One region of the Phyllobacterium sp. CCNWLW109 genome, then DNA from elsewhere that is predicted to be linked to it. Evidence: riboswitches for the same ligand, from Rfam matches in the RefSeq annotation. Region 1 holds a riboswitch; each other region holds the start of a gene.
What was found. Region 1 has a riboswitch for cobalamin ahead of bluB (5,6-dimethylbenzimidazole synthase). Riboswitches for the same ligand answer to the same signal wherever they lie in the genome.
Positions count from the first base shown of each region.

Region 2: another riboswitch for cobalamin. It lies ahead of nrdH (glutaredoxin-like protein NrdH); the one in region 1 lies ahead of bluB (5,6-dimethylbenzimidazole synthase).
Region 3: another riboswitch for cobalamin. It lies ahead of V9K92_RS15995 (aromatic ring-hydroxylating oxygenase subunit alpha); the one in region 1 lies ahead of bluB (5,6-dimethylbenzimidazole synthase).

Region 1 is NZ_JBBCBK010000004.1:358,275-368,926, forward strand. It holds gene V9K92_RS17200 (lipid-A-disaccharide synthase N-terminal domain-containing protein) at 1-67, opposite strand, end outside; gene V9K92_RS17205 (thiamine pyrophosphate-binding protein) at 150-1,799, opposite strand; gene V9K92_RS17210 (CaiB/BaiF CoA transferase family protein) at 1,796-2,983, opposite strand; gene V9K92_RS17215 (alpha/beta hydrolase) at 2,980-3,921, opposite strand; gene ettA (energy-dependent translational throttle protein EttA) at 4,406-6,055, shown strand; gene V9K92_RS17225 (MOSC domain-containing protein) at 6,155-6,763, shown strand; cobalamin riboswitch at 6,790-6,982, shown strand; gene bluB (5,6-dimethylbenzimidazole synthase) at 7,029-7,772, shown strand; gene V9K92_RS17235 (DUF2293 domain-containing protein) at 7,705-8,022, opposite strand; gene V9K92_RS17240 (ArsR/SmtB family transcription factor) at 8,151-9,158, shown strand; gene metF (methylenetetrahydrofolate reductase [NAD(P)H]) at 9,158-10,084, shown strand; gene V9K92_RS17250 (DMT family transporter) at 10,579-10,652, opposite strand, start outside.
Region 2 is NZ_JBBCBK010000001.1:968,211-978,862, reverse strand. It holds gene nrdF (class 1b ribonucleoside-diphosphate reductase subunit beta) at 1-525, opposite strand, end outside; gene nrdE (class 1b ribonucleoside-diphosphate reductase subunit alpha) at 540-2,693, opposite strand; gene nrdI (class Ib ribonucleoside-diphosphate reductase assembly flavoprotein NrdI) at 2,663-3,076, opposite strand; gene nrdH (glutaredoxin-like protein NrdH) at 3,091-3,312, opposite strand; cobalamin riboswitch at 3,557-3,779, opposite strand; gene V9K92_RS04780 (MFS transporter) at 3,889-5,220, opposite strand; gene cyoA (ubiquinol oxidase subunit II) at 5,407-6,558, shown strand; gene cyoB (cytochrome o ubiquinol oxidase subunit I) at 6,575-8,584, shown strand; gene cyoC (cytochrome o ubiquinol oxidase subunit III) at 8,581-9,210, shown strand; gene cyoD (cytochrome o ubiquinol oxidase subunit IV) at 9,207-9,584, shown strand; gene V9K92_RS04755 (SURF1 family protein) at 9,581-10,399, shown strand; gene V9K92_RS04750 (ATP-binding protein) at 10,404-10,652, shown strand, end outside.
Region 3 is NZ_JBBCBK010000004.1:106,947-117,598, reverse strand. It holds gene V9K92_RS16005 (TIM barrel protein) at 1-127, opposite strand, end outside; gene V9K92_RS16000 (hybrid-cluster NAD(P)-dependent oxidoreductase) at 282-1,367, opposite strand; gene V9K92_RS15995 (aromatic ring-hydroxylating oxygenase subunit alpha) at 1,373-2,614, opposite strand; cobalamin riboswitch at 2,726-2,924, opposite strand; gene V9K92_RS15990 (L-fuconate dehydratase) at 3,106-4,383, opposite strand; gene V9K92_RS15985 (SDR family oxidoreductase) at 4,392-5,126, opposite strand; gene V9K92_RS15980 (mandelate racemase/muconate lactonizing enzyme family protein) at 5,210-6,322, opposite strand; gene V9K92_RS15975 (IclR family transcriptional regulator) at 6,584-7,369, shown strand; gene V9K92_RS15970 (amidohydrolase family protein) at 7,386-8,231, shown strand; gene V9K92_RS15965 (monovalent cation:proton antiporter-2 (CPA2) family protein) at 8,336-10,171, shown strand; gene V9K92_RS15960 (DUF924 family protein) at 10,202-10,652, shown strand, end outside.

The DNA.
Region 1 (10,652 bases):
GTAAAATCCAGGCGTCAAACTGTTCGATAAAAACCGTATGCAGCCAATTGGAAAATGCTTCGGCCATTGCTGGTCTCCATATTATTCAGGGAGGGCTTTCCCTCTCGCGCGGGCTCAATATCACTGAATGACGCTCTGCACCATTGGGATTATGTGCGGTTGCGGATGTCACTCAATGATTTGGCCGGAGTGATCGCTTCCGGGTCCAAACGAATTTCGATGATCGCAGGCTTTCCGCTTTGTACCGCGCGTTGCCAAGCCCCTTCAAACTCACTGGTAGCTTCCACGGTTTCGCCATGACCACCATAGGCTCTTGCCAGCATTGCGAAGTCAGGATTGGTCAGGTCCGTGCCTGACACACGTCCAGGATATTCGCGCTCCTGATGCATGCGGATAGTGCCATAGATGCCATTATTGATGACGAGAACAATAATGGGCAGGTTGTACTTCACCGCAGTGGCGAAGTCCTGACCGTTCATGAGAAAGCAGCCATCGCCGGCGAAACATACTACCATGCGTTCAGGATGAATTTGTTTTGCAGCAACCGCCGCGGGTAGGCCATAGCCCATTGATCCTGATGTGGGAGCGGCTTGCGTTGCGAAACGGCGAAAACGATGGAACCGATGCAACCAGGTCGCGTAATTGCCGGCACCATTGGTCATGATTGCGTCTTCGGGCAGGACGGTTTCAAGATAGGACATGATTGGTCCCATCGCGACTTTGCCCGGTCCGCTTTGCGGAGGCGTGGACCAATCAAGATAGGATTTATGGGCAGTTTCTGCTTCACCGGGCCAATTAATATTGGATGGCGGTGCGAGATGTTCGACCACCTCAGCAAATGCGTCTGGCGCCGAATTGATCGAAAGAGCAGGCCGGTAAACCCGACCCAATTCATTTGCATCCGGATGGATATGGATGAGGGTTTGCTTGGGATACGGGCTGTCCATGAGTGTGTAGCCGGAAGAGGGCATTTCACCAAACCTTCCGCCTACAAGAAGTAAAACATCAGCTTCTTTCACCCGCTTGGCCAGCGCCGGATTAATGCCGATTCCGACATCGCCTGCATAGTTGGGATGTAGATTATCGAACAGCATCTGCCGCCTGAAGGAGCAACCCACGGGAAGGTGCCACTTCTCGGCAAAACGGGTGATTGATGCAACGGCATCTGCGCTCCAACGGGATCCCCCCAATATCATGAATGGTTTGGAAGCAGCCTGTAATATGTCGGCAAGCTTTTCTATGCTGGCGGCGGACGGGCCGGTTTCTACGGGTTGCCATGCTTGTGCCGTCACGGTTTCTACCATGTCCGTGAGCATATCTTCAGGCAAAGCAAGAACAACCGGGCCTGGCCGTCCGGAGGTCGCGACAGAAAATGCACGGGTTACGAATTCGGGAATACGCCGGGCATCATCAATCTCTGCGACCCATTTCGCTGTATCGGCAAAAAAGCGGCGGTACTCTACCTCCTGAAATGCCTCTCGTTCGCGGGCATCACGCTGAACCTGCCCGATGAACAGGATCATTGGAGTTGAATCCTGCATGGCGATATGTATGCCGGGTGAAGCATTCGTCGCGCCAGGTCCGCGTGTGACAAAGCAAATTCCAGGCTTTCCTGTGAGCTTGCCCCAAGCCTCCGCCATCATGGCGGCCCCGCCTTCCGCGCGGCAGATCGTTATGCCGATCTTCGCGTCATAAAGCGCGTCCAACACAGCCAGATAGCTTTCACCCGGTACGCAAAAGAGACGCTCCGCACCATTTGCGGCCAAAGCTTCAACGATCAATTCACCGCCCGTCTTCATTCGGATGCGTCCTTCAACTGTTGGAGTATATCGGCAGTGTGTTCGCCTAAGCGAGGCGAGGGCCGTGTGTAGGTCAATGGTGTTTGTGACATGATGATCGGCGTTCGCACAGAAGGGATAGAACTGCCATGGGAGTCTTCCAGGTCAAGTCGCAATTGCCGCGCCACGATCTGCGGATCGTCGAACATCTCACCAATCTTGTTGATCGGTCCCGCTGGCACCGCATTTTTGGCACAGGCGTTCAGCAGCTCAGCCCGGGTTCTTTTTGAGGTTTCCGTGCTGATGAGCGTTGTTAGTATCGTGCGATTTTCAAGTCTGGATCGGTTTGTGAGAAACCGCTCATCGCTCGCCCATTCCGGATGCTCGATGATTGAACAGAATCTGGCGAATTGCCCATCATTGCCGACAGCAAGGATCAGGTGTCCGTCAGATGTGGGAACAACCTCATAAGGGGAGATATTCGGGTGTGCATTGCCCATACGGTTCGGGCTTTTCCCCGTAGCCAGAAAATTCATTGCCTGATTGGCCATAACAGCTGACTGGACATCGAACAGCGCCATATCCACCATTTGACCTTGACCGGTCTTAGCGGCATGGGCAAGGGCTGCCTGAATGGCAATGACCGAATAGAGTCCGGTAAATACATCCGCGACTGCCAAACCTACTTTTTGAGGCTGGCCATCAGGGTCGCCCGTCACCGACATCAGGCCGGACATTCCCTGAATGATAAAGTCATAACCAGCCTGCGATGCATATGGGCCGGTCTGGCCGAAACCTGTTATTGAGCAGTAGACTAGTCTCGGGTTCTCAGTGCTTAGGCTGGCGTAATCCAGTCCGTATTTTGCCAGTCCGCCCACCTTGAAATTCTCAAGCACAACATCAGCTGTTCGGCAGAGCGCTTTTACGGTTTCTTGTCCCTCAGCGGTTGTAAAATCAACCGTGATGGAGCGCTTGCCTCGGTTGCAAGAGTGAAAATACGCTGCGGAAAGGTTCTCGCCTTCTGCGCTGGTGATGAAAGGGGGCCCCCAGCCGCGTGTCTCGTCGCCGCCGGAGGGATTTTCCACCTTTATGACATCGGCTCCAAGATCAGCGAGAACCTGTCCGGCCCATGGACCAGCCAGCACTCGGGCTAGTTCAATAACGCGTATGCCTTTAAGCGGGGCTGCCGCTTGCTCAGCAATCATCGGCTTGCCTTTGACGCTGTGCGGATGGCCCAATTGGCAAATTCGCTCATGATGAGTTCACGGTTGATTTCGTTAAGGCCCTCATGGCGCGTATCGGGATATATTTTGGTCGTAACGTCTATAAAGCCGAGCTTGCGCATTCTATGGTCCAGATGATTGACGGAAGTGCCTTGTGCTGTCGCCGGATCTTTGGCACCGCCAACGAGGTTGAAGGGTAGGTTGCGACGCAATTTACTCAACAAGCTATCCTTTGCTCCGGTGAATACCAAATCGAATGTATCACGCCACATGCTCACAGTAGGGCTCCAGCCGCAAAGGGGATCCTTCACGTACAAATCGACCTCAGCAGAATCCCGCGAGAGCCAGTCAAAATCCGTTCGCGGATCGGCTACACTGCGATTCCATTCCTGAAATGTAAGTTTTGGCAGCAGCATGCTTGGGACATCAGAACCTAAAAACATACGTTCAGCCAGTAATAGGCATTGGGCGAACCTTCCCAACATTCCGGCCGAAAAATTTGCGTTCCAGACTGCAGCCGCATCCACTTTTTCTTGATGTTTGAAAACGTAATTAAGCGCGACAAGTCCGCCGAGGGAGTGCCCGAAAATGATCAGGGGTAAATCCGGATAGCGTAGGCGCGCTTCATTGTTGACCGCATCAACATCGCGCAACACGGCGTCCATTCCATCTTTTGCAGCAAAGCGTCCCGCCGGTGCGTCTTGTGCTCTCGTCAGGCCATGCCCCCGATGATCATGTGCATAAATGTGAAAACCATGCTCGCTCAGAAATCCTGCAAAACGTTTGTAACGCAAAGAATGCTCGGCCACTCCGTGATTTATTTGAATGATCCCGCGAACCTGACCCTTTGCGGGCATGTGTCGTATTGCAAGGGCTGCACCAGTACTGGTGGTCAAAACGTCGGTATCATCAAAACTCATGGCAACCTCTTTGCGAGACGCCCAGTTGAGAGGGTGCCGTAAAATTAGTCAATGTGGAAAACAATCTACAAACTATTCTTAATTTTGGACTATTGTGCTCAATTATTAGTCAGGCGATTTGGTGTGCAATTTTATTTTGCAAAACCCCTTGCAAACCCGTTAAACTTGCCGCAGAACTTTAAACCTGAAGCATATGAGTTTCGCGGGCATTGCAATTTTTCGGTGTAATCGCGAATCGGATGATGTTGTCGCAATGACGAAACGTATTTCGTCTAGTTAGTTTACATGGCCGCTACCGGGAGAAGAGGACGCTTCCTGTTGCGGCACCAGAGGGGAAACCGGGTGACGGAAATATCCGCGCCCGGTTTCGCTCGTTTGGCGAAGGTCGAAATTGATGGGCATCCATTGCCACGGCTGAGGCTTTCGCCTACATACGGCGCAAATTCATTCAAAAGAAATCCCGAGCATCGGAGTGACGCGCGTTATGGCACGCCAATTCATCTATCACATGTCCGGCCTGAACAAGGCATATGGAACCAAGAAGGTTCTTGAGAATATCAACTTGTCCTTCTACCCAGATGCCAAGATTGGTATTCTGGGTCCAAATGGTGCTGGTAAGTCTACAGTTCTGAAAATCATGGCTGGTCTGGATAAGGAATATACAGGCGAGGCTTGGTTGGCGGATGGCGCTACCGTTGGCTATCTGGCGCAGGAACCTTATTTGGATCCAGCCAAGGACGTTATGGGCAATGTCATGGATGGCGTTGCCGACAAGAAGGCCATTCTCGATCGCTACAATGAATTGATGATGAATTACTCCGACGAGACCGCCGATGAAGGCGCCAAGTTACAGGATGTCATCGATTCTCAAAACCTCTGGGACCTTGAATCGCAAGTTGAGATGGCGATGGAAGCACTTCGTTGCCCACCCGGCGACAGCGAAGTAACCAATCTTTCCGGTGGTGAGCGCCGCCGTGTTGCTTTGTGCCGCTTGCTCCTGTCACAGCCTGATCTTCTTCTGCTCGACGAACCGACCAACCATTTGGACGCTGAAACGACCGCCTGGCTTGAAAAACATCTGCGCGAATATAAGGGCTCCGTGCTTCTGATTACGCATGATCGCTACTTCCTAGACAATGTGACCGGCTGGATTCTCGAACTCGATCGTGGGCGCGGCATTGCTTATGAAGGCAATTACTCTGCCTATCTTGGTGCCAAGTCCAAGCGCATGCTGCAGGAAGGCCGTGAAGATGACTCCCGTCAGAAAGCTCTCGAGCGCGAACGCGAGTGGATTTCCGCCAGCCCGAAAGCACGTCAGGCAAAATCGAAGGCACGTATCAAGGCCTATGATGCGCTCGTTGATGCCGCTAACGACCAGCGCCCCGGCGATGCCCAGATTCTGATACCGGCGGGTGAACGGCTGGGTCAGGTGGTTATCGAAGCCGAAAATCTCACCAAGTCCTTCGGTGATCGTGTGCTGATCGAAAACCTGACTTTCAAACTGCCGCCCGGCGGTATTGTTGGCATTATTGGTCCGAACGGTGCGGGTAAAACCACTCTGTTCAAGATGATCACCGGTCAGGAAAAGCCGGATTCCGGCACTATTCGCGTTGGCGAGACTGTTAACCTCGGATATGTCGATCAGAGTCGCGATCACCTGAAAGCCGACAAGAATGTCTGGGAAGAAATTTCCGGCGGAACTGACATCATCAAGCTTGGCAAGCATGAGATGAACTCCCGGGCTTATGTTTCAGCATTCAACTTCAAGGGTACGGACCAGCAGCAGAAAGTTGGAAATCTTTCTGGTGGTCAGCGTAACCGCGTGCATTTGGCCAAGATGCTTCAGTCCGGTGGCAATGTTCTGCTCCTCGACGAACCGACAAACGATCTAGACACGGAAACCTTGGCAGCACTTGAAGATGCCTTGGAAAAATATGCAGGTTGCGCTGTGATCATCAGCCATGATCGCATGTTCCTTGACCGTCTCGCGACGCATATCCTGGCTTTCGAAGGCGATAGCCATGTCGAATGGTTTGAAGGCAATTTCGAAGATTATGAAAACGACAAGATTCGTCGTCTCGGTCCCGATAGCGTCAATCCAAAGCGCCCAAGCTACAAGCCTCTGACACGCTAAATATAGATGGGGAACCGCAAGGTTCCCCGTTGTCTTTGCTGGTGTAATCGCCAGATAATTTGCCGCTTTTCTAAAGCAGGGAACTCTTTGGAGCAAATGATGACTGACCTGTTCGGTAATCGTGACGAAATAGTCCCTTCGCGTAAGGTCAGTGGTCGTGTGATCGGGCTATTTGAGGCACTCGACAGAGATTTTGTCACTTCTCCAACAGATTCACTGGAACTGACTTTTGACGGTATTGTCGGTGACTTTCACGCGGGTCAGACGCGTCGCTCTGGTGGACGTGAGCCTTGGTATCCGCGTGGCACCGAGATGCGCAACGAACGCCACCTTTCCATTCTGAGTGCCGACGAGCTTGACGAGATCGCAGCAGGCATGAGCTTGCCTCAGCTGAAAGCTGAATGGATCGGTGGAAACATGGTGATTTCCGGTATTCCATCCCTTTCGATGCTACCACCCAGATCGCTGATGTTTTTTGAAGGTGGCGTGACGTTGAAAGTCGATGGACAGAATGCGCCCTGCAAGATTGCTGGTCGTTCTATTGCTTCGCATGCGGGTACTCCTGACGAAACCACCACTGCATTGGATTTTGTACGCGTGTCCAAGCACTCGCGGGGTATCGTCGCTTGGGTTGAAAAGCCCGGGATCATACGCGCCGGTGAAAAAGTTGATATTCGTATTCCCGAACAGTGGATTTACAGGGTCTAAGGCTTGCGCCAAGTGCCTTTTCATGGCGAATAGAAAACAGGTCCGGTGCCAGCAATTTAGACGATTGCGGAGAATCGGGAAGCCGGTGAAAATCCGGCACGTGCCCAGCGCTGTAAGGGGAATGACCGTGCATTATGCCACGGTGGCCGAGAGGCCACAGGAAGGCGCACGGTTCAGCTGAACCCAAGTCAGAAGACCGGCCGGACCCCATAGCCCAAGCTGCGCGGACGGCGGCGAGGGCCTCAAGCGTTGTTAGGAGCAAACAATGCACGAAGCTTTTGATAGTCCGGTTCCAGCGGGTGATTTTACTGACGATGAGCGTGCGGCCGTTTATAAGGCGATTTATACCCGGCGAGACGTCCGCGATCAGTTTTTGTCAAAACCGATCGCCTATGATGTTTTGATGCGATTGCTCGATGCGGCGCACCATGCTCCATCTGTAGGCTTCATGCAGCCTTGGAACTTCATCACAATTCGCGATATGGCCCGCAAGAGGCAAGTGCACCGCGCTTTCGCCAAAGCCAACGAGGAAGCCAAGGCCCTGTTTCAAGATGAACGCCGGGCGCTGTATGCCTCTCTCAAATTGGAAGGCATCCTTAAAGCGCCGGTCAATTTATGCATCACCTGCGACCGGACACGCGGTGGAACGGTCGTGCTCGGTCGCACCCACAACCGCCAGATGGATGTCTATAGCACCGTTTGTGCAGTCCAAAATTTGTGGCTTGCTGCCCGTGCTGAAGGTATCGGCGTTGGCTGGGTGAGCATCTATCACGACAATGACATGCGCCAAATATTAGGCATTCCGGATCACGTTGAGATTGTTGCCTATCTATGCCTGGGCTATGTCGACGAGCTTTTTGATGCACCGGAGCTGGAAAAAAAGGGCTGGCGCAAAAGAATCCAATTACAGGACCTTATTTTTGAAGAAGGCTGGGGCCAGCTCAGCTCGGATCTTCCTCATCCGGATCCAGAAGACGTGTCGCCCGCCATTCCGTCAGTTTGCGATTAATCGCATCAAGCACGAAGAAACGAGCGGACTCTTTGTCATAGCCTTCGTCGCGCAGCGCATCATAGTCTGTATGTTGATGCCGCACATGGGCAATAGCGGCCAACCATACGGCAATCGGCGGCGGCAAGGTCTTCATATGGGGCGCACCTGCGGCCGCGCGTATTGGTTCCGAATCGGAGTAGGGAACGGCGGGTAAAAGCAAGGTCAGCGCTTTGTTGATTGAACGCTGACGGTTCGTTCCTGCACTCATTGATGTCTTTCTAATTTGATTCTGGCGCCTATTTCAGACGCGGCAGAAATTGTCGTCAATGGCAAAAACCTCTTGCCAATCGTCGCGTCATGACATAAACATATCTTTATGTCTTTTGAGGATTGGTTATGGACCGGCACAATCTTAATCTCGACCTGATGGTTGATACGTTGAAAGCGGCAGCTGAGCCTAGCCGGCTACGCATTCTTGCTTTGTTGTCGCGTGGTGATCTAACCGTTTCCGACCTCACATCCATTTTAGGACAATCTCAGCCGCGAGTGTCACGACATCTGAAATTGCTCTTTGAAGCAAGTCTTATCAACCGCTATCAGGAAGGCTCCTGGGCTTATTTCCGTTTGGCGGAATCATTGATTGTGGGAGATATTGCCCGTTCCCTGCTAGATCGCCTGGATTGTTCTGATCCCCTGCTGGAGCGTGACCTTGAACGTCTTTCCTCTGTGAAGCTTCAGCGCCGTGAACGTGCGGCTGCCTATTTTAGCGCGAATGCTTCAAGCTGGGATGCTATCCGCTCGTTGCATGTTCCAGACGGCGCTGTGGAAGAGGCCCTTACCAAGATTATAGGTGCAAGACCGTTTCAAGCGATGCTCGACGTCGGTACGGGTACCGGGCGCCTGCTTGAGCTCTTTGCTCCGCTCTACTTGCGCGGTGTCGGTATCGATATCAATCGCGACATGTTGACGATTGCCCGGTCAAATCTTGAGAAGTCCGGCATTGCCAACGCGCAAGTCCGTCAAGGTGACGTCTATTCCTTGCCGGTAGACAGAGAGTCTTTCGATCTGGTGACAATCCATCAGGTCTTGCACTTCCTTGATAATCCGGCCGAGGCCATTCGTGAAGCTGCGCGTGCCTTGCGTCCTTCCGGCCGAATGTTGATCGTCGATTTTGCTCCACACGAACTTGAATTTCTACGCGACAGACATGCCCATTTGCGCCTCGGTTTTCATGACGGACAGATTAAAGACTGGCTGACGGAAGCCGGACTGACGCTGGAACAGAGCATGGAATTACAACCAAAAGATAAAGACAAGCTGACTGTTAAATTGTGGCTGGCACGCGACCCACGCTTGCTAATTGCCGATCCTGTTTCAACCTCCCGCGTTACGGAGAGTGTCTAATGAGTTTTTTCCGCCAATCCCGCCGTGCCGATCTTGGTAGCAATATCAAGGTTTCATTCGAGTTCTTCCCGCCAAAGACCGAGGTGATGGAAGAGCGTCTCTGGGAGACTGTAACGCGTCTGGCTCCGCTTAATCCCGAATTTGTCTCTGTGACATATGGGGCAGGTGGCTCCACTCGTGAACGCACAGCCCGCACGATCAAGCGCATCTTAACCGAAACCGATGTGAATGCAGCGGCACATTTGACCTGTGTTGATGCCACAAAGGAAGAGGTGGACACGGTAATCCGCGAATTTGCCGCCATGGGTGTCAATCGCTTTGTCGCCTTGCGCGGCGATCCGGCAAGCGGCGTAGGTGCTCATTACAAACCGACACCGGGTGGGTATGAAAACGGTGCCGAACTTGTCGCTGGATTGAAAGCTTTCGCTGACTTCGATATTTCGGTTTCTGCATATCCCGAAAAGCATCCCGAGAGCCCGGATTTTGCTACCGACATCGATATGTTGAAGCGCAAGGTCGATAATGGCGCGACGCGTGCCATCACGCAGTTCTTTTTCGAGAACGACCAATATGAGCGCTATGTTGAAAAGGTGCGTCGTGCCGGAATCTATATTCCGATTTTGCCTGGTATACTTCCAATCCATAATTTCACCCAGGTTACCAATTTCTGCTCCAAAGCTGGTACTCACATACCTACATGGCTGGCAGAGCGGTTTGATGGATTGCAGAATGACGAGCAGACTCATGCTCTGGTAGCTTCAGCCGTCGCAGCGGAACAGGTTCTTGATCTGGTCGAACGTGGCGTGCAGGATTTCCATTTTTACACGATGAACAGGGCTGATCTCGCCTTTGCGATCTGTCATCTCATTGGTATTCGTCCGGAAGCTGTAGCACTCCAATCCAATCTGGCCGGTGCAGCAGCTTGATAACAGCTTGTTAAAAGTGAAACGGCCCGGTTGCTATAACCGGGCCGTTTCTTTTGTTTCACTCACTTAACGGTCAGAGACCATATCCGTAGCGCTCATATTTCAATTCAAGGTATTAGTCCTACGACCATTGCACCAATAAATGCGAACGCTGCACAGATCATAAGGACATTCATCGATCGAGTTAGTCCCATCGCTTGTCTCCTGCAGTTAACCCCCATAACATAGCGCAAATTCGCCACAGAAAAAGCCCAAATATTACCGAATGATGACAAAGAGTGTAGAAATTTTTTCTACAGCAACGATAAGTTTTTGAAACTAAACGTATTTAAACGTTTGAAAATGTCGAAAAAATCGAAAAAATTCTTTGCTGGCGGTAAAATTTTGCAGTGCGATAAAATTACCGCAGTTCTCGTTAGCGTGTTGCTTTGCCACATTTCGAACAGGATTAAGCCTTGGAGTTTCGGGCTAACTACAGAAATTTTATGACAATTCTATCTATTCGGCTTTCTGGAAAGCGCTAGAATACGGCCATCAATGATCAGCAGACCCAAAGCGATGAGGGCCA
Region 2 (10,652 bases), on a different contig from region 1:
TCCGGAATAAAACAGGAAGCTCTCCAGGAACACACTGGCAATCTTGCGCTTGAGAGGATCGGGATTGCGGTAATGTTCGAGGATCAGCGCGGACTTCCTCTGCAAATGTTCATTTTCCTCGGACCAGCGATAGGCATCATCAACGTCAGGTGTCGAGCACAATGTGGAGAAAATGGACGAGTAGGAACGGGCATGCACGGCCTCCATGAAGGAGATGTTGGAATAGACTGCTTCCTCATGGGGAGTGATCGAATCTTCCATGAGTTTTGGCGCGCCAATGCTGGTCTGGATTGTATCGAGCAGGGTCAGCCCCGTGAACACACGAATGGTAAGCTGCTGTTCCTCGGGTTTGAGTGCAGCCCAGGACGGAATATCATTCGACAGCGGCACCTTTTCCGGCAGCCAGAAATTTCCGGTAAGCCTGTTCCAGACCTCAAGGTCCTTGTCATCCTCAAGGCGGTTCCAGTTGATGGCGCGAACGGCTGCAGGAAGCTTTACAGCTTTATTCTTGATTTGAATGTTCATTGTTTCCCCGGAAATCAAAGCGTGCAGGATACGCAGCCCTGCACTTCCGTGCCGGACAGAGCCATTTGACGAAGACGGATATAGTAGATTGTCTTGATGCCTTTCTTCCAGGCATAGATCTGCGCCTTGTTGATATCGCGCGTGGTCGCGGTATCGCGGAAGAAGAGCGTCAGCGACAAGCCCTGATCGACATGCTGCGTTGCTGCAGCATAGGTATCGATGATCTTTTCCGGGCCAATCTCATAGGCGTCCTGATAGTAATCAAGATTATCATTGGTCAGAAACGCGGCCGGGTAGTAGACGCGGCCGATCTTGCCCTCCTTACGGATTTCGATCTTCGACACGATCGGATGGATCGAGGAGGTTGAGTGATTGATATAGGAAATGGAGCCCGTGGGCGGCACAGCCTGCAGGTTCTGATTGTAAAGACCGGAGGTCATCACCGCCTGCTTCAGCGCCAGCCAATCTTCCTGTGTGGGAATTGCAGTGCCCGCGGCTTCGAATAACTCTCTTACGCGCTCGGTTGCTGGCAACCATTCCCGCTCGGTGTACTTGTCGAAATACTCACCGGAAGCATATTTCGAGTTCTCGAAGCCCTTGAAGCTTTGGCCGCGTTCAACCGCTAGGCGATTGGATGCGCGAACGGCATGATAGGTCACGGTGTAGAAATAGATATTGGTGAAATCGATACCTTCGTCTGAGCCGTAATAAATGCGTTCGCGGGCCAGGTAACCATGCAGGTTCATCTGCCCAAGGCCGATGGCATGGCTGTCATCATTACCCTTTTCGATAGAAGGCACCGACGAGATATGGCTCATGTCCGAGACGGCGCTCAGCGCCCTGATGGCCGTTTCGATGGTTTTGCCAAAATCCATTGAATCCATTGCGGCGGCAATATTCAGCGAGCCGAGATTACAGGAGATATCCTTGCCCATATGGCTATAGGACAGATCGGCATTGTATTCGCTCGCCTCGCTGACCTGAAGGATTTCCGAGCACAGATTGCTCATGGTGATGCGCCCTGCAATCGGGTTGGCGCGGTTCACTGTGTCCTCGAACATGATGTAGGGATAGCCGCTTTCGAACTGGATTTCGGCCAAGACCTGAAAGAAGTCGCGAGCCTTGATTTTCTTTTTGCGGATACGCGAATCTGCGACCATTTCACGGTACTTTTCTGTCACCGAAATTTCCGTAAAGGCCACGCCGTAGACCCGCTCTACGTCATAGGGAGAGAACAGATACATATCCTCATTGTTCTTCGCCAATTCGAAAGTAATATCCGGCACGACAACGCCGAGCGACAGCGTCTTGATACGGATTTTCTCATCCGCATTTTCGCGCTTGGTATCGAGGAAACGCATTATGTCGGGATGATGTGCGTTCAGATAGACCGCACCTGCCCCCTGTCTTGCACCAAGCTGGTTGGCATAGGAAAAACTATCCTCCAAAAGCTTCATGACTGGAATGATGCCGGATGACTGATTTTCAATCTGCTTTATCGGCGCGCCCGCTTCACGGATATTGGTGAGCGACAACGCAACGCCTCCCCCGCGCTTGGAGAGCTGCAGGGCCGAGTTGATACCCCTCGCGATTGATTCCATATTGTCTTCAATTCGGAGCAGAAAGCAGGACACCAGCTCGCCGCGCTGTTTCTTTCCCGCATTGAGAAAAGTGGGAGTTGCAGGCTGGAAACGCCCGGAAATGATCTCGTCAACCATATCCCGCGCCAGGGTTTCATTTCCTTGCGCCAGCGTCAGCGCCACCATGCAGATGCGGTCCTCGTAACGCTCAAGATAGCGTTTTCCGTCAAAGGTCTTCAGCGTGTAGCTGGTGTAATATTTGAATGCGCCAAGAAATGTTGGAAACCTGAATTTCTTGGCATAGGCATGGTCAAACAGATCGCGCATGAAATTGAAGGAATATTGATCAAGCACCGCGCGCTCATAATAGCCTTCGGTTACCAGGTAATCGAGCTTCTCGCGCAAATTGTGAAAGAACACCGTATTCTGGTTCACATGCTGCAGAAAATACTGCTTCGCCGCCATACGATCCTGATCGAACTGGATGTTGCCCTCCTCATCATAAAGGTTCAGCATCGCGTTCAGCGCGTGGTAATCCAGCACTGGTTCGTTGGCTGTCACTGGTCGTTCGAGCGTGAGCGTGTCCAAAATCGTTCCAATCCATGTTTGACGTTTACGACATCCTGCTCCGTGCCGATCAGCTCGAACCTGTAAAGGTAAGGCACCTGGCATTTGGCAGAGATGATGTCGCCCGCAATCCCGAAGGTCGCGCCGAAGTTACTGTTACCCGCGGCAATCACGCCGCGGAGATTTAAACGGTTTTCCGCCTGGTTGAGGAAGCGGATCACCTGTTTTGGAACGGCACCCTTGCCGCCATCGCCGCTATATGTTGGCACGATCAAAATATAGGGTGCGTTGATCTTCAGCTCCTCACGAGAGCCGATCGGTATCCGTTGTGAGGTGAAGCCCAGCTTGGAAACAAAACGGTGGGTATTCTCCGACCTGCTCGAAAAATAGACGATCCCACTCATGACACCCATCCCTCTCAGGCAAGGGTGCTGATCATATCCGGGCGGAAACCGGCCCAGTGTTTTTCGCCGGCGACAACCACAGGTACCTGGCGGTAGCCGAGGCTCTGAACCAGTTCGAGAGCATCCTGATCGTTGGAAATATCAATAACGTCATACTCCATACCCTGCCGGTCAAGAGCTCGGGTCGTGGCGGTGCACTGGACACAGGCCGGCTTGCTGTAAACGACAATATTCATGACTTCCTCATTTGATTTTGGTCGTGAGAACATGGTCTGGCAGCTCTGATTGCTGCCAGCTAGTTTGGTTTAAAACTGTATGACTTACTCAAGTGCCGCCCGATTTACGGCGGGTCGCCCACAATCAATGCGCTGGATAGGTTTCTCATGCACTTCACCCTGTAGCTCGCTCGTGGAGGGGCAGGGAAGCGTTTTACACGGAAAATCCCCGTGCATTGGCGCGACCGCTCCGGCACCCCGCCGGTGGACTCATCAGATCAAGGCAGGTCTCCTGGCTCGCAGATCAACGCACTTATTCTTGCCTTCCCGGGGCCTAGAGCCCCAGTGACAGTATCGAACACGTGCTAGCCGCTTACAGTTGCGGGGGCAGCTCCGGCATCACAGTACCTTATTGGCACCACTCACCGTATTCCCGTCTTAGCTTCCCACTCTCGCGAATCGGAAGAACCTTGAACACTATATATAGTAGTGGATGTTAAAAATCCGTCAACAGCTAGATCAAACCAAAATTGAAACTATGCACAGCTGCCAATCAATTTGGCGCTGCGCACGAAAATGGAATGAGTGAGGAAGGGACTACACGTCCTGATTGTCGGTCTGACGATTCAAGCTGAGGGCTATAAGCGTGCACACAGCACCGGAGAGCAGATAGCCGCCCGCAGCTATCAGGCCGAAATGGCTGGATAGCAGCAGCGCGACCAGCGGTGCGAAACCCGCCCCGAACAACCATGCCATATCGCTGGTCAATGCCGAGCCGGTATAGCGGAACTTCTTTGAGAAGCGCGAGGCCACTGAGCCGGATGACTGGCCGAAGGACAGACCAAGCAAAATAAATCCGAGGATCATGAAGATCAGTTCGCCGATGTCGCCGCCATCAAGCAATTGAGGAGCAAATCCACTGAACACGGCAATGGCTATGGCGGTGCCGCCCAGCAGATTCCGGCGTCCGACGCGGTCGGCAATCGTGCCCGACGCAAACACGGTAATGACGCCCACAGCCGCTCCGAATGCTTCAATCAAAAGAAAGCGGGCCGGGCCCTGATCCGTAAACAGGAAGACCCAAGACAGTGGAAATACCGTTACCATATGAAAGAGCGCAAAACTCGCAAGCGGTGCAAAAGCACCAATGACCACGTGGCGACCTTCATGCTGTAATGTGTTGGCCACCGTCGTTGGCTGCAGTTCTCTGCTTTCATATAATTTTGCATATTGCGGCGTAACAACCATTCGCAACCGTGCAAACAGCGCCACCACATTAATAGCGAAAGCAACGAAAAACGGATAGCGCCAGCCCCAGCCCAGGAAGTCTTCTGCGGAAAGATTGGCAACGAAAAATGCGAACAGCCCCGCCGCAACCATAAGCCCCAAGGGAGCACCGAGTTGCGGTATCATCGCATACCAGCCACGGCGTTGCTTGGGTGCATTGAGCGCCAGAAGCGATGCGAGGCCATCCCACTCACCGCCCAGCGCAAGTCCCTGTCCTATCCGGAACAGTGCCAAAAGCGCTGCAGATGCCCAACCGACCTGGGCATAACCGGGGAGGAACGCCACCGCAACGGTCGAGCTACCAAGCAGGAACAGGGCAATCGTCAATTTCACGCCACGGCCATAAGTGCGATCGATCTGCATGAAGATAACCGTGCCGATCGGCCGCGCAAGAAAGGCCAGCGCAAAAATACCGAACGAATAGATCGTGCCCGTCAGAGCATCAACATAGGGGAACACCAGTTTCGGAAAGACCAGCACGGAGGCAATAGCATAGACGAAGAAGTCAAAGAATTCGGACGTTCTGCCGATAATCACGCCGATGGCAATCTCGCCAACGTTAACGTCGTCATGTCGCGAGTGAAGGCGCGTTGCGTCCTGCTCAAGCGTTGTCGAAGATGCCGCTCCTGTTTTCGCGCTCATTGCCCGGTGCGCTCCTCGATCAAATATTGAAACCGTTCAGGTCTGCTCGTTTGCGGTCACTGCTAGCGTATCCTTTATCATTGTGACACACTACGGGAGGATTGGGCAAATTGTCCAATGTCGCTCTGACTATGGTGCAGCTAGTGATGGCGCAACTAGGCGCTGTTTCCATTGACAGGAAGTCTCTTGAACCGTTTTTTTGCCATCGCCCTGCTTCCACTGCTTGCATTGCTTAGCGCGTGCAATGCTGTTGTCATGAGCCCGTCAGGCGACGTAGCCGTGCAACAGCGCGACCTGATCATTATTTCTACCGTCCTCATGCTTGTCATTATCATTCCCGTGATGGTGCTCACCGTGTTCTTTGCCTGGAAATACAGGCAGTCAAACACAGATGCGCCTTATGACCCGGAATGGGATCACTCCACCCAGCTGGAATTGATCATCTGGGCGGCGCCGCTGCTGATCATCATCTGCCTTGGCGCGGTCACCTGGATGGCGACACATTTGCTCGATCCCTATCGTCCGCTTGGACGCATTTCCCCCGGCAAAGCAGTTTCCGAAACGGTCAAGCCATTGCAGGTCGAAGTAGTCGCGCTGGATTGGAAGTGGCTCTTTATCTATCCGGAATATGGTATCGCCAGCGTCAATGAAATGGCCGCTCCCGTCGATCGCCCCATCGCTTTCCGGCTGACCTCCTCGGCGGTGATGAACTCGTTTTATATTCCTGCGCTAGCCGGGCAGATATACACTATGCCGGGCATGCAGACGAAGCTGAGCGCCGTCATCAATCACCCCGGCGAATATGAGGGCTTTTCGGCCAATTACAGTGGCGCCGGTTTTTCTGGTATGCGCTTCGCTTTTCATGGCCTGCCGGATGAGGGTTTTGAAAAGTGGATTGCCGACGTCAAGTCAAAAGGCACCACTCTTGATCGGATGACCTATCTGCAACTGGAACAGCCCAGCGAAAAAGTACCGGTACAGCATTATGCAAGTGTTGATCCGGAACTGTTCAGCGCAGTTCTCAACCGATGTGTGGAACGCGGCAAGATGTGCATGAGCGAGATGGATGAAATCGATGCCAAGGGTGGCCTTGGCATGGCCGGCATCTATAATACTCGTTCACTGGAATACGATAAGTACACAAGGCGTGGCGGCGCTGTCTTTGGCCCTGATCCTGCATTTGTTGTCGGCATCTGCACCACGGAAGAAGCCCTGCAGGCCAGCATGAATATACAGACGCTGCCGCCCCTCAATACCTCTCCGTTTGTTGGTGCGGGTCTTCCCCGCCCCTCACCAACCCAACTGTTCGGTCTACAGCGCCGACCGTCTAATAGCTGAACGAAACGAGCCCGATATGTTTGATAATCCCGAACTTATAAAGCTGGTTTTCGGTAGGCTCACGCTGGAATCCTTCCCGCTGCATGAACCTATCCTTGTTGTGACCTTTATCGTAGTCGCACTCGGAGGCATCGCCGTAGTGGGCGCACTTACCTATTTCCGTCTTTGGGGATATCTTTGGCATGAGTGGTTCACAACAGTTGACCACAAGCGCATCGGCATAATGTACATGATCCTCGGCATCATCATGTTGCTGAGAGGCTTTGCCGACGCCATCATGATCCGATTGCAACAGGCAATGGCGTTTAATGGGTCCGAAGGATATCTCAACGCCCATCATTTCGATCAGATATTCACCGCGCATGGCGTGATCATGATCTTCTTCGTGGCAATGCCTCTTGTTACCGGCTTGATGAACTTTGTTGTCCCATTGCAGATCGGTGCCCGGGACGTATCTTTTCCATTCCTCAACAATTTCAGCTTCTGGATGACTGCCGCTGGCGCGGCACTTGTAATGATGTCGCTGTTTGTGGGCGAGTTTGCCAGGACCGGCTGGCTGGCCTATCCGCCGCTTTCGGGTATCGGATACAGTCCGGACGCCGGTATGGACTACTACATATGGGCGCTGCAAATAGCGGGCATAGGTACGCTGCTGTCGGGCGTCAATCTGCTCGCAACCATCGTCAAGATGCGCGCGCCGGGCATGACCATGATGAAGCTTCCGATCTTTACGTGGACCGCTCTTTGCACCAACGTTCTGATTGTGGCCGCCTTCCCTGTCCTGACGGCAGTGCTGGCTTTGCTCACTCTCGATCGCTATGTCGGCACGAACTTCTTCACCAACGACTTTGGCGGCAATCCGATGATGTATGTCAACCTCATCTGGATTTGGGGTCATCCGGAAGTCTATATTCTCATTCTGCCCGCTTTCGGCATATTCTCCGAAGTGACATCGACCTTCGCCAGCAAACGTCTGTTTGGCTATACCTCGATGGTTTATGCCACCATCGTTATTACCATTCTTGCCTATCTGGTCTGGCTTCACCACTTCTTCACCATGGGTTCGGGCGCGAGCGTGAATTCGTTCTTCGGCATCACCACGATGATTATTTCGATTCCAACCGGGGCGAAGATATTCAACTGGCTCTTTACGATGTATCGCGGGCGGATTCGATTTGAACTGCCCATGATGTGGACGATCGCCTTTATGCTGACCTTTGTCATTGGTGGCATGACAGGCGTTCTGCTCGCCGTGCCTCCGGCTGACTTTGTGCTGCACAACAGCCTGTTTCTTGTTGCGCATTTCCATAATGTGATCATCGGCGGTGTTCTATTCGGGCTTTTTGCCGGTATCTATTACTGGTTCCCGAAAGCTTTTGGTTTCAGGCTCGATCCATTTTGGGGCAAGATGTCCTTCTGGTTCTGGGTCGTGGGATTCTACTTCGCCTTCATGCCGCTTTATATACTGGGCCTGATGGGCGTGACACGACGCCTGCGCACATTCGAAGATCCGTCCTTGCAGATCTGGTTCATGATCGCCGGTTTTGGTGCATTTCTCGTTGCTATCGGCATTCTGTCATTCCTCATCCAAATCTTTGTCAGCATTCGTAATCGCGAAGCGTTGCGCGATTTGACTGGCGATCCTTGGGACGGTCGCACCCTGGAATGGTCCACGGCCTCACCCCCTCCAGCCTATAATTTCGCTTTCACGCCAGTGATTCACGATCTCGACAGCTGGTACGACATGAAAAAACGCGGTTACAAGCGCCCTGAAAACGGTTTCCGAGCCATCCATATGCCAAGCAATACGGGCACCGGAATAATCCTGGCCGGAATAAGCATCGTTTTTGGATTTGCGATGATCTGGTACATCTGGTGGCTCGCGGCAGTAACGGCTATCGCATTGGTGGCGGTATCGATTGGGCATACATTCAACTACAAGCGCGATTTCCACATATCGGCAGATGAGGTTGTATCGAGTGAAAATGCCCGTACCGAACTTCTTGCTGCAGGGCTGAAATCATGAGCAGAGCAGCCGCGCATGTGACCACTGAAGATCCTGTGTTTTATCTGACTGACGAACATGACCATGCCGAAGGCGGCAGCACCATGTTCGGCTTTTGGATTTACCTGATGAGTGATTGTCTCATCTTTGCTGTGCTGTTTGCGACCTACGGCGTATTAGGCGGAAACTATGCCGCCGGTCCTGCGCCCAAAGATTTGTTTGATTTGCCACTGGTCGCGGTCAATACGTCGATGCTGCTCTTTTCATCGATTACTTATGGTTTCGCCATGCTCGCCATGGCAAAAGGCCGGGTGGGCTCCACACAAGCGTGGCTCGCCCTTACGGGTCTGTTTGGTGCGGCATTCCTTTGCATCGAACTTTACGAATTTGCCCATATGATTCATGAAGGTGCCACGCCCCAGCGCAGCGCCTTTCTCTCTTCCTTTTTCACATTGGTCGGAACGCATGGGCTTCACGTCACCATTGGCTTGATTTGGCTTGTTACCTTGATGGTACAGGTTGCCCGCTATGGGCTGATCCAAGCCAACATGCGGCGCCTGATGTGTCTTAGCATGTTCTGGCACTTTCTTGATGTCATCTGGATTGGTGTCTTTACGTTCGTTTACCTGATGGGAATGCTACGATGAGCATAAAGGCAAAGGCCCACCACGACAGCCACAATCATGATGAAGCCCATTCTCACGGCTCGCTCAAATCCTATTTGATCGGGTTTGGCTTATCCGTGATCCTGACTGCCGTACCCTTCTGGCTTGTCATGAGCGGTGCGTTGGATTCCAAGCAAACCACCGGCCTCGTCATTATGGCATTCGCCGTGGTGCAGATTGTCGTTCACATGATTTTCTTCCTTCATATGAATGTCCGCTCCGAGAATGGATGGACAATGATGGCACTCATCTTCACGCTTGTGCTGGTCATTATCACGCTCACCGGTTCGCTTTGGGTTATGTATCATCTGGATACGAACATGATGCCCAGCATGGATATGAGACAGATGCCATGAAAAAAGCCCTGACCGCGCGCGGGCTTGCCGCAAGCGGCGAGCGGGTCGGGGAGACAGACAATTCGCGCGAAGACGATAGGCGCCTGCCCTCAATCAAACTGGTATTGATCGGTGGCCTTGTCCTTTTCTGCATTATCGTGCTTACCAGCCTTGGTATCTGGCAACTGCAACGCCGTGTCTGGAAGCTTGATCTGATCAACCAGGTTGAGCAAAGAGTGAATGCTCCGGCTACGGCGGCCCCCGGCCCCGATATATGGGCCGGGATCAATGCCAAGGATTTTGCATATCGCCACGTCACGACCAGCGGAAAATTTCTCGACAAGCCGGCTGCGCTTGTGCAGGCGGTAACAGCGCGCGGCAGCGGATTTTGGGTGCTGAGCCCTTTTCAAAGTACAGATGGATTTACCGTTTTCATCAATCGTGGCTTCGTTCCAACGGATAAAGCGCGTGATGAATGGCGGGCGGACCATCTGCCGCCAATCACCATAACCGGACTGTTGCGCTTAACGGAGCCCAAGGGCGGATTTCTGCGCAACAATGACCCGGTCGGAGACCGTTGGTATTCGCGTGATGTCATGGCTATGGCAGCAGCTCACAATATCGGCCCTGTTGCTCCATATTTTATCGATGCCGATGCAAATCCTGATCCAAACGCGCTTCCGATTGGGGGGCTTACTGTCATTTCCTTTGCCAACAACCATCTGGTCTATGCCCTGACCTGGTTTGGCATGGCGCTTTTGCTGGGCGCTGCCTCGACTATTATCGGGCGAAATGAATGGCGAGCCCGGCAGCGCCCAGAATACAGATCGGGTTGAAACCATGAGCGAGACCAAGACGACTCCTATCGCTACACTGCCGGATCAATCCGACATCAGTGCTTCTATTTTTCCTCCCGCCGATCACACAGCAAACTGGAAAAACATGACGCTGCTGGTGCAGCTGCGCTGGATCGCTGTCATTGGCCAGATCGTCACCATTACCGTGGTGCATTCGGCTATGAAAATAACCCTGCCCATTGTCGCGATGGGTGTCGTCCTGTGCGCTTTGGTCGTTCTCAATCTTGCAAGC
Region 3 (10,652 bases), 250 kb from region 1:
CATTGCCGCCAAGGTCATTACGAATCTCAACATCGCGCAAGCCAAGCGCCACCGCCAACTGAAAAAACGCGGCAGGGCGAAGATAAGGAGTAGCGATATGATTGATAGCAAAAATTGGTGCAGCCATTTTGGATTCCTCCCCACCGCTTTGAGCCAGCCTGCTCTATGCGAATCTCGGCCTCTGGCAATACACGAGCTTCGTCAAGCAATGCATCGGGAAAAGCAAGGGGATTGAGATCGACAACACGAAAATGCGCTTGGGAGCTGGAGCAAAATTTGCTCTAGGCTTCCACTTCGACATTGCCCAACGGTTTGGAACAACAGGCCAGGATATAGCCTTCATCAATTTCCTCGTCGAGAATCCCGCCATTATGGTTCATATCGACATTGCCGGAAATTTTCATGACCTTGCAGGTGCCGCACAATCCGGATTCACAGGCCGCGGCAATTCGAATGCCAGCACCACGGGCAGCCTTGAGGATTGTATCGCCTGCGACGCAGTGCACATCCTTGCCGGCCATGGAGAAAGTGACGATCGCGGCAGTTTCAGACACCTCCGTAGAAATATCGTCCATTACCGGAAGCACAGGTTCGGCGGCGGAACCGAAGCTTTCCTGATGGTAATTGGCCATATCGAAGCCGGACTCTTCCAGCATGGCCCGAACATCGCGCATGAATCCGTCAGGACCGCAGCAGAAAATCGTCCGTTCCTTGAAGTCGGGCGACAATAGCGAAAGCTTCGGCGCTTCGAGCCTGCCTCTGATACCCGTCCAGAGCTGCCCCATTTCATGTTCCTTGATCAGAAAGGACAATTTGAGATTTGGCATGCAACTGGTCAGATATTCGAGTTCCTTCCGAAAAATTATATCGCTCGGGCGGCGTGCGCAACTGACAAAACTAATATCGCTTTGTGGTGCACAATCCTGCATCCAGCGCGTCATTGACATCATAGGCGTGATGCCTGATCCGGCAGAAATAAACAGATATTTTTCGCCGGGATGTTTTGAGATTGAAAAGTCACCCAGCGGCCCAAATGCTTTCAGCCGCGCGCCCGGCGTGAGGTGGTCCAGCATCCAGCGGGTGCCGATGCTGCCATCCTGCGCTTTGACCGTGATTGCAATCGTAAATGGCCGCGAGGGGCTGGAAGAGAGTGTGTAGGTACGCAGGACCGCATCCGGTTGCGTACCCAATTCAAACGTCATGAACTGGCCGGGCTCATACCGGAACCAGTTTTGATTGTCGGAACGAAATGTGAATGTCTTCACATTGGGCGCTTCCTCAATGACAGACAGGCACTCCAGCAGATGCAGCCGGTCGTTCCATGGCTGCATCTGATCGAGATGCGGGTACTTTTGAGGAATGCCCATATTCACTACGCTACCTTGCTCAGTCGCTTGTCGCCGGAAAGGCGCGTTTCCATCGTGTTGGAATACCATTCAAGGAATTGCAGAACACCGCCTTCATGCTCTACCGAATAAGGGCCCGGCTCATAGGCAGGAGAGCGAATGCCAAAAGCATTTTCTTCAACGATCTGGCGGTCCTGATCATTGGTTTCGAGCCAGACATGCGTGAGTTCCTCAATGGTGTAATCGACGCCTTCCACCGCGTCCTTGTGCACCAGCCACTTGGTCGTGACCTGGGTTTCGGTCGGGCTAAGCGGGAGAACGCGGAAAGAAAGGGCATGATCCCCCAGAATGTGATTCCACGTCGTCGGATAATGATAGAGCAATAGCGAACCGATCTGCCGTGCATTCACATCATCGCTAAGCTGACGTGCCACAGCACGTTTGCCCGACATGGTATAGCTCTCGGCTTCGTGAAGCAGCGGCACGCGTGTCGCGCGGTACTGGCCATTTTCATCGATACGGAACACGCTCGGCAGACCTGCGGCTTCGCATTTGTCCCAATGCGCCACGATTTCCGGATCATCCTTTGAGCCTTGTATGCCAGTCACGCTTGGTGCTTCAGGAAACGTCTTACAGAGTTCCGGATGATTGGCGGCGCAATGATAGCATTCGCGGTTGTTTTCCCACACCAGCTTCCAATTACCCTTCTCCACGATCGAGCTTTGAAAGGCGACTTTGGTTTCGCTGAGGCGATGCGGTGCAAGATAAGGATCGATCATGGCACGCGTAGCGGCAAAATCCGGCGCAATCGGCGCAAGGCAGATGAAGATATAGCCGCCAACGCTTTCGCAATGCACCGTCTTCAGGCTGTGCTGGCTGGCATCGAAGTCGTCGCCCATCTGGCGCGCGAACAATAGACGGCCATCCAGTTCATAAGTCCACTGATGATAGGGGCAAACAAGCTTCGCCGAGGTGCCCCGTTCAGAAGCACAAACGCGCGACCCGCGATGGCGGCATGAATTATGAAACGCGCGTATTTTCTTCTCGCGGTCCCGGACGATAACGACCGGATAATCGCCAATCTGCACGGTAAAATAATTGCCCGGTCGCGCCACTTCGCAATCATGACCGATAAACAGCCAGTCGCGGTAGAAGATATTTTCCATATCCAACCGGAAATACTCCGGATCATTGTAGAAAGCCTGCTCAAGGCCATAGCCAGGTTTCCGGTGTTTCAGGTTCCGGAGTAGTTCACTATGTGCGTCCATGTCGTGTCCTCGCCATCTCATTTGCGAAAGAACTGACTGGTGGTGACGGAGAAGACCGTCCGTATGGCTGCCCATACAAAACAATGCTCCTTGATCGCCCACCGCGATCAGTCGGTGTTATCGCTTGCGGCTGGTTTCCGGGCTCTGGAGTTGCTCTTGCGAGCCTCACGGCGCCTTCCCGGAACCATGCTCCAGTGGCTATTTTGCCGCGTTTCACTCCACTACCGTTGCGGGGGCAGCGCCGGAATCAAACCGGCTTCCCAATTCTCCACCTTCCCTAGAAAGCGGCACCTCAAGTAGCCTGATAAAAGCATCCGGATGATAAAAAGAATAGGTGCGGAAACGACATCGCATTTACACAAGACGACACGACCGAAAAAACAGAAAATGCCGCCACTCCGGCACGTCAGAATGGCGGCACAATACCCTTTCCATGTCAGCAATGAATATCACCAGAGACGGCGATGGTTCATTTACCGGGCGGAAAGGCTTTAAAGACCGTGATGCAAATACTGCTTGATCGATTCCGGTTTCATCTCAATTGAAAAGCCCGGCAGCGAGGGTGGCATATAGGCCGCATCCTGAATGTTGCAGGGATCAACAAAATGCTCGTGCAGATGATCGACATACTCGATAACCCTGCCCTCTTTCGTCCCTGAAACGGCGATATAATCAATCATTGACAGATGCTGGACATATTCACACAGACCAACACCGCCCGCATGCGGCCAGACTGGTAGCTCATACTTTGCGGCGATAAGCAGCACCGCCAGCACTTCGTTCAGTCCACCCATGCGGCAACTATCGATCTGCACGACATCGATAGCGCCTTCGGCGATGAACTGTTTGAACATGATGCGGTTCTGACACATCTCACCAGTCGCGACTTTCACCGGATGGATAGCCTGCCGAATTTTGCGATGGCCCGCAACGTCGTCGGGGCTCGTTGGCTCTTCAATGAAGAACGGCTTGACGAAGGCAAGCTTGTTCACCCAATCAATGGCTTCATTCACTTCCCAGACCTGATTGGCATCGATCATGAGAATGCGGTCAGGGCCGATCACTTCGCGCGCGATGGTAAGACGTCGGATATCATCTTCGAGATCGCGGCCGACTTTCATCTTAATGTGGTTGAAGCCCGCATCCACGGCCTCCTGACAAAGGCGACGGAGCTTTTCATCGGAATAGCCCAGCCAGCCTGCCGATGTCGTATAGCAGGGATACCCATCTGCTTTTAGCGTTTCAATACGTTCTTTCTTACCGACCTCTGCTCTACGCAGAATTTCCAGCGCCTCTTCAGGCGTCAGCACGTCCGTAAGATAGCGGAAGTCCACGATTTTGACGATCTCTTCCGGCGTCATTTCACCGACCAGTTGCCAGACAGGCTTCTTCGCTTCCTTGGCCAGCAAATCCCAAACGGCGTTCACTACCGCGCCCGTGGCCAGATGCATTGCACCCTTATCAGGGCCGATCCAGCGTAACTGGCTGTCACCGGTGATAAAATGCCAGAATCTGCCCGGGTTTTCCTTTATCCAATCAAGTTCAAGGCCGATAACAAGGTGTTTCATGGCCTCAATGGCAAGGCAGCAGATCTCATTGCCGCGCCCGATGGTAAAGGTAAGGCCGTGGCCGGAAAGCCCTGCATCCGTATCCAGCACCACATAGGCAGCCGAATAGTCCGGGTCAGGATTCATGGCATCCGATCCGTCCAGACTTTGCGAGGTCGGGAAACGGATATCGAAAACGCGAAGATCAGTGATGATGGTCATGGTCTTTCCTAAACTGTCCAGCCGCCATCAATATTGTAGGCCTGTCCCGTGGTGTAGGTAGCACCAGCAAGATAGACGGCAAGGTCAGCGATTTCTTCCGGGAGGCCCAGACGCCCCATGGGCTGGCGCGCGATAAATGCCGCCCGCGTGGCATCATAGTCGCCACCAGCGCGCATGCGTTGCTCAAGCGAAGGACTTTCCACCGTGCCGGGGCAGATCGCATTGCAGCGAATACCCTGCGTAATATAATCCGCGGCTACCGATTTGGTTATTCCCAATACGGCAGCCTTGGTCACGCCATAGGCAAAACGGTTCGGGACACCTTTCACGCTGCTGGCGACTGAAGACATATTGACGATAGCACCGTCCTTACGTTCGATCATACCCGGTAGTACCGCCCTGATCGTGCGAATCATGGCGCGGACATTGAGATCAAGTGCAAAATCCAGATCGGCGTCCGGCATATCGAGAATTGAACCGCCATGGACAAAACCAGCGCAATTAAACAGCACATCGATAGCGCCGATTTCGCCAATGACCTGCGTCACTTCTTCTGCCTTGAGCACGTCGAGCTTGCGCGGCTTGATATTGGCTTCCTTCGGCAAAGCATCGAGCAGTTGCTGATTGATATCGGTTGCATGCACGATTGCACCTTCGCGTGCGAAAGCCAGCACCGAAGCCCGACCAATGCCTTGTCCAGCTGCCGTGATAAGAACGCGTTTGCCTTCAAGCTTGCCTGTCATCTCATATCTCCATTGGGCATATTATAATGCCAGTCATGCACTTCAGCCCTGAACAGGGCAATCATTTCTCGTTAAGTCAGCCATCAAACGCGAATTTCAGTGGTGAACTCTTCCACGCTGCGCGCTTTGACGGCATCCCAGTCCCAGTCAATTCCGATACCTGGTTCCATCGGTGCCAAAGCATAGCCATTCTCGATCCGCATTTGAGTCTTGGTCAGATCATCAAGCTGGGGAATATACTCAACATATTTGCCGTTCTGAACCGCGCATGTCAGACTGACATGGAGTTCCATCAGGAAGTGTGGACATACGGGAATATTGAAGGCTTCTGCTGCGTGAGCCACTTTCAGCCAGGGAGTGATCCCGCCAATACGGCCAACATCGACCTGAACGATGGAGCAGGCTCCCTTTTGCATATATTCGCGGAAATGCCGGATCGAATAGAGCGATTCTCCAACCGCCACGGGCGTTTGTGTAGAAGCTGACAGGCGCACATGCCCATCAATATCATCCGCTGGCAGCGGCTCTTCCAGCCACGCCAGATCAATATCCCGCAACACGTGCGAGCGCCGAATGGCTTCATCAAGTGAAAAACCCTGATTTGCATCCGTCATGATCTCAAATCCGGAACCGACGGCAGCGCGAACGGCCGACAGGCGATCAAGATCTTCCGATCCATGCGGACGGCCGATCTTGACCTTGGCACCTTTAAAACCCTTTGCCTTGGCTTGCAGCGCGTCATCGACCAGAGCCTGCTTTTCAATATGCAGCCAGCCACCTTCAGTTGTATAAAGCGGGCAGCGATCCTTTGCGCCGCCAGCGAGTTTCCATAAAGGCAGATTCTGCTTCTTGGCCCGTAAATCCCACAGAGCGATGTCAATGGCTGCAAGCGCAATCGCAGTAATTGCGCCGATGGTGGTTGCATGTGTAGCAAATTCAAGATCATGCCAAATGGCTTCGATCTGGTCTGCATCCTTGCCAAGCAGTCTGGGTGCCAGATGATCGGAAAGAAGTCGCATTACCGACGATCCGCCCGTTCCGATCGTATAACTATAACCCGTGCCCACAGCGCCATCGCTATCGGTAATTGTAACGATTGGCGTTTCCTGGCTGACAAAACTCTGAATTGCATCCGTCCGCAGCACCTTTGGCGGCAGGTCAACCATCCGCAGTTCCACGCGCTGGATCTTAGCCAAATTATCCTCCCGTCGGGCTTTGTATATTGCCCTTATATATTATATACCCATATATGGGAACTTCATTCATATACAAACATTTGCGCCACATATCGTCAAGCGATGAAACCGCTTCCATCTGCTCATGTTCTTCGTATAAGCCTAGATGAGAGGAATTCCAGGAAAATGGGAACCGGTTTTCTATTCGGAATTGCGCTAAAATAAACAGTCAGGGCGCAGGCGATTCAAAGATTGCAGAAGCGCTCCAGGGGGTATTCGCATATGACTGATGAAGACGACAGTGACCGCTATCGCGCGCCCGCACTCGACAAAGGTCTTGATATATTGGAGCTGCTTGCCGGCATTGATGGTGGCGTAACACAGGCGGAGATAGCCAAGCGCCTTGGCCGCAGCCCCAACGAGTTTTACCGGATGCTGGATCGCTTGGTGCGCCGAGGCTATGTAACCAGGCTCGAAGGCGATCGCTATTCATTGACGCTCAAGCTTTTCGGCCTTGCACAGCTCCACGCCCCTGTTCGGCGGTTGGCGGCTTACGCAACGCCCTTGATGCGCGATCTTGCGGTTCAATCGAAGCAGGCAAATCATTTATGCGTGTTTGATCGCGGGGCAGTCGTGGTCGTTGCCCAGCAGGAAGCGCCTGAATATTGGGGAATCTCAATTCGGGTCGGCTCGCATATGAGTTTGCTCAATACCGGCTCCGGTCATGTATTGATGGCATTCCGTTCGCCTGAAGAGCGTAGCCTGATGATCGCCGAATATGAACGCCACGTTGATGATAATTCACAACCGGACGACTATCGTGATCGGCTGAATATGATACGCGAACGCGGCTACGAGGTCATGCCCAGTGCCCAGACGGGAGGGGTTTTCAACGTTTCTGCTCCAGTGCTCGGGCCGGATGGCCGTGCGATTGCTGCAATCACCTGCCCCTATATTCAGGTCCTTAATGTTCCTGAAGCACCTAGCGTTGATCAGGTCTGTCAGATGATAGTTGCGACAGCGAAAAAACTGTCGGAACTTTCCGGCGCCGACGTAGGTAAGGCCTGATTGGAGAAATCAAATAATGGCCAGTGAATTGATTGATACGCACCTGCACCTCATTGACCAATCCGTCTTGTCCTATCCTTGGCTATCCAGTGTGGAAGCGCTGAACCGTGATTTCCTCTACGAAGAATATGCCCAGCAAGCACTTCGCGTCGGCATTACCCGCGCATTGCATATGGAAGTTGACGTCGCAGCCTCTGATATTGAGCGCGAAACGACCAACGTCGCCAAATTATCCGCACGCGAAGGAAACTTGATTGCGGGGGCGATCTCTTCCTGCCGTCCGGAAGATGAGGGTTTTGCTGCCTTTCTTGAGCGGCAACTCGCAAATCCACTGGTCAAGGGCTTTCGACGCGTTCTCCACGTCATGCCCGACGAGCTTTCTGCGCAGCCATTATTTCGCGAGAATTTAAAGAAGCTTGGAGGCACGGGGCTATCTTTTGACCTGTGCGTTCTGCCCAAACAGATCGAAAAAGCGATCACCCTTGCCGACCTTGCCCCCGACGTTCAGTTCATTCTTGATCATTGCGGCGTACCCGATATCAAGGGCGGGGCATTCAAGCCATGGCAGGCAGGCATCACCGAAATCGCAAAGCGCGCCAATGTTACGGCGAAGATATCCGGCGTGGTTGCCTATGCCGATGCGCAGACCTGGAATGTTGAGACTTTGGCCCCTTATGTGAACCACGTCATTGCCAGTTTTGGTTTTGATCGCCTGGTTTGGGGAAGCGACTGGCCGGTATGTACGTTGGGTGGAGGCCTCGCCACATGGGTTGCTGCCACGCATGCGCTTGTTGCCGGCTGTAGCGAGGATGAGAAGGCAAAACTTTTCTCGCAAAACGCCAAGCGGATCTGGAAGCTGTAATCTTCAAATTATTGTAGAGGACATCTCGTCCATTTTAGCTTGCCTGCTGGGCACCACCGCTTTACCTGTGAAAATCAGAGCAATTGCGCATCGCAGGAGAGACAATGGCAGCGGAAGCAAGTGGCCCCGATCTATTAAGTGTTGTCGTCCTGCTGGGTGCAGGCGTGGTCGCTGTCCCCCTGTTCAAGAGGCTCGGGCTAGGATCGGTGCTTGGCTATCTTGCCGCCGGACTGGTCATTGGTCCCTTTGGTCTTGGCTTCTTTTCTGACCCTGAAACCATTTTGCATGTGGCTGAACTTGGCGTTGTCATGTTCCTGTTCATTATCGGACTGGAAATGCAGCCGACGAAACTTTGGGGCATGCGCAATGAGATTTTCGGCCTCGGTGCATTACAGGTCATCGTCTGTGCTCTGCTGCTGACTGGCGTTGGCATCGCAACCGGCTTTCCCGTTGCTGTGTCTTTCGTGTCAGGCGCAGGCTTTGTTCTGACCTCGACGGCCATCGTCATGCAATTGCTGGAAGAGCGCGGCGAAATTGCCTCGGCCAAAGGCCAGCGCATGGTATCGATCCTGCTTTTCGAAGACCTGGCAATCGTACCGCTGCTGGCGCTGGTCGCTTTTCTTGCACCCATCAGCACCACCGAGGCGGGCGGATTGCGTTGGCTTGATATTGGCATCGGGATTGGCGCTGTCGCGGGCCTTATCATTGCGGGGCGCTACCTGCTCAATCCCCTGTTCAGCCTGCTCGCCATGACGAGAGCCCGGGAGGTTATGACTGCTGCCGCTTTGCTGGTTGTGCTAGGGGCCGCGCTTGTCATGCAGGTCAGCGGCCTTTCCATGGCCATGGGCGCTTTCCTTGCAGGCGTACTCCTGTCTGAATCCACCTTCCGCCATCAGTTGGAGGCAGATGTCGAACCATTCCGCGGCATATTGCTTGGGCTTTTCTTCCTCGCAGTCGGCATGTCCCTTAATCTGGCTGTCGTTGCCGCCAACTGGCAGATGGTCGTCTTCTACGTCGCCGCCTTCATGATCGTCAAAGCAATCGCGATCTACATTGTGGCTCGCATGCTGAAATCATCCCATCGCGAATCGCTGGAACGCGCCATTGTAATGGCTCAGGGCGGCGAATTTGCCTTCGTGCTTTATTCCACGGCGACGGCAGTGGGCATTCTGGATGGCGAATCCAATGCGATCCTGACGGCAATCATCATTATCTCCATGGTTCTTACGCCTCTCGCCATTATCGGCATGCGATATATCTTGCCAGCCGAGACGCAGGCGCTGAAGGATGTTGATATAGCGGACGGATTGACCGGCAGGGTATTGGTTATCGGTTTTGGCCGTTTCGGCCAGATTTCCAGCCAACCGCTGCTGCTTCGCGATGTCGACGTATCGATCATTGATAATGATATAGAAATGATCCAGGCAGCCGCGCAGTTCGGCTTCAAGGTCTATTATGGCGATGGTACGCGTCTGGATATTCTGCACGCAGCCGGTGCTGGTCGCGCCCAGGCAGTGTTGATCTGCGTCGATAAGGCAGAAACAATTCTTTCAATCGCCCATCTCATCAAGGCCGAATTTCCGCTGGTGCAGATTTATGCGCGGTCATTTGATCGTGGCAATACGATTGAACTGATCAAGATCGGCGTCGAGTACCAACTCCGCGAAACCTTTGAATCCGCGCTCATGTTCGGGCAAACAACCTTGATCGGACTTGGCGTTGATCCCGAAGAAGCAGCCGAGATCATCCGCGACATCCGCCAGCGCGATGACGAGCGTCTCGATCTTCAACTGGCTGGCGGCATACATGCAGGCAATGATCTCATGAAGGGCAATATGCCGGTTCCCGGACCTTTGATCAAACCACGCCAGCCCGGACGCCCCTTGAGCGAAGAAACTGCAAGTGTCTTGCCCATTGCCGCATCTGCGGACGCAAACTGAGTGGGCCGGTCAGACTAAAGAGGATAGAATATGTCAAAGGAACAATCGTCGGTAATCAAGGAAGTCACTGACTTCTGGCGTGAGGCCGGACCGGAAAAATGGTTCAAGAAGGACGAAGCCTTCGACACTGTTTTTCACAAGACATTTCTTGACGAACATTTCGCCGCCGCAAGACGGGAATATGAAACTTGGGTCGACACGGCTGAGGGTGCGCTGGCACTCATGATCCTGCTCGATCAGTTTCCCCGCAATTGTTTCCGCAATACCGGTCATATGTACGCGACCGATGAACTGGCGCGCTATTACGCAAATCGGGCGCTGGAACAAGGCCATGACATTTCTGTCGCGCCGGAACTGCGCGCATTCTTCTATCTGCCATTCATGCATTCGGAAGATGTGGACGACCAGCGCCGTTGTGTAGAGCTTTGCAGTCACGGTTCTCCAGCAAATGTCGAATATGCCAATGACCACTATGACATTA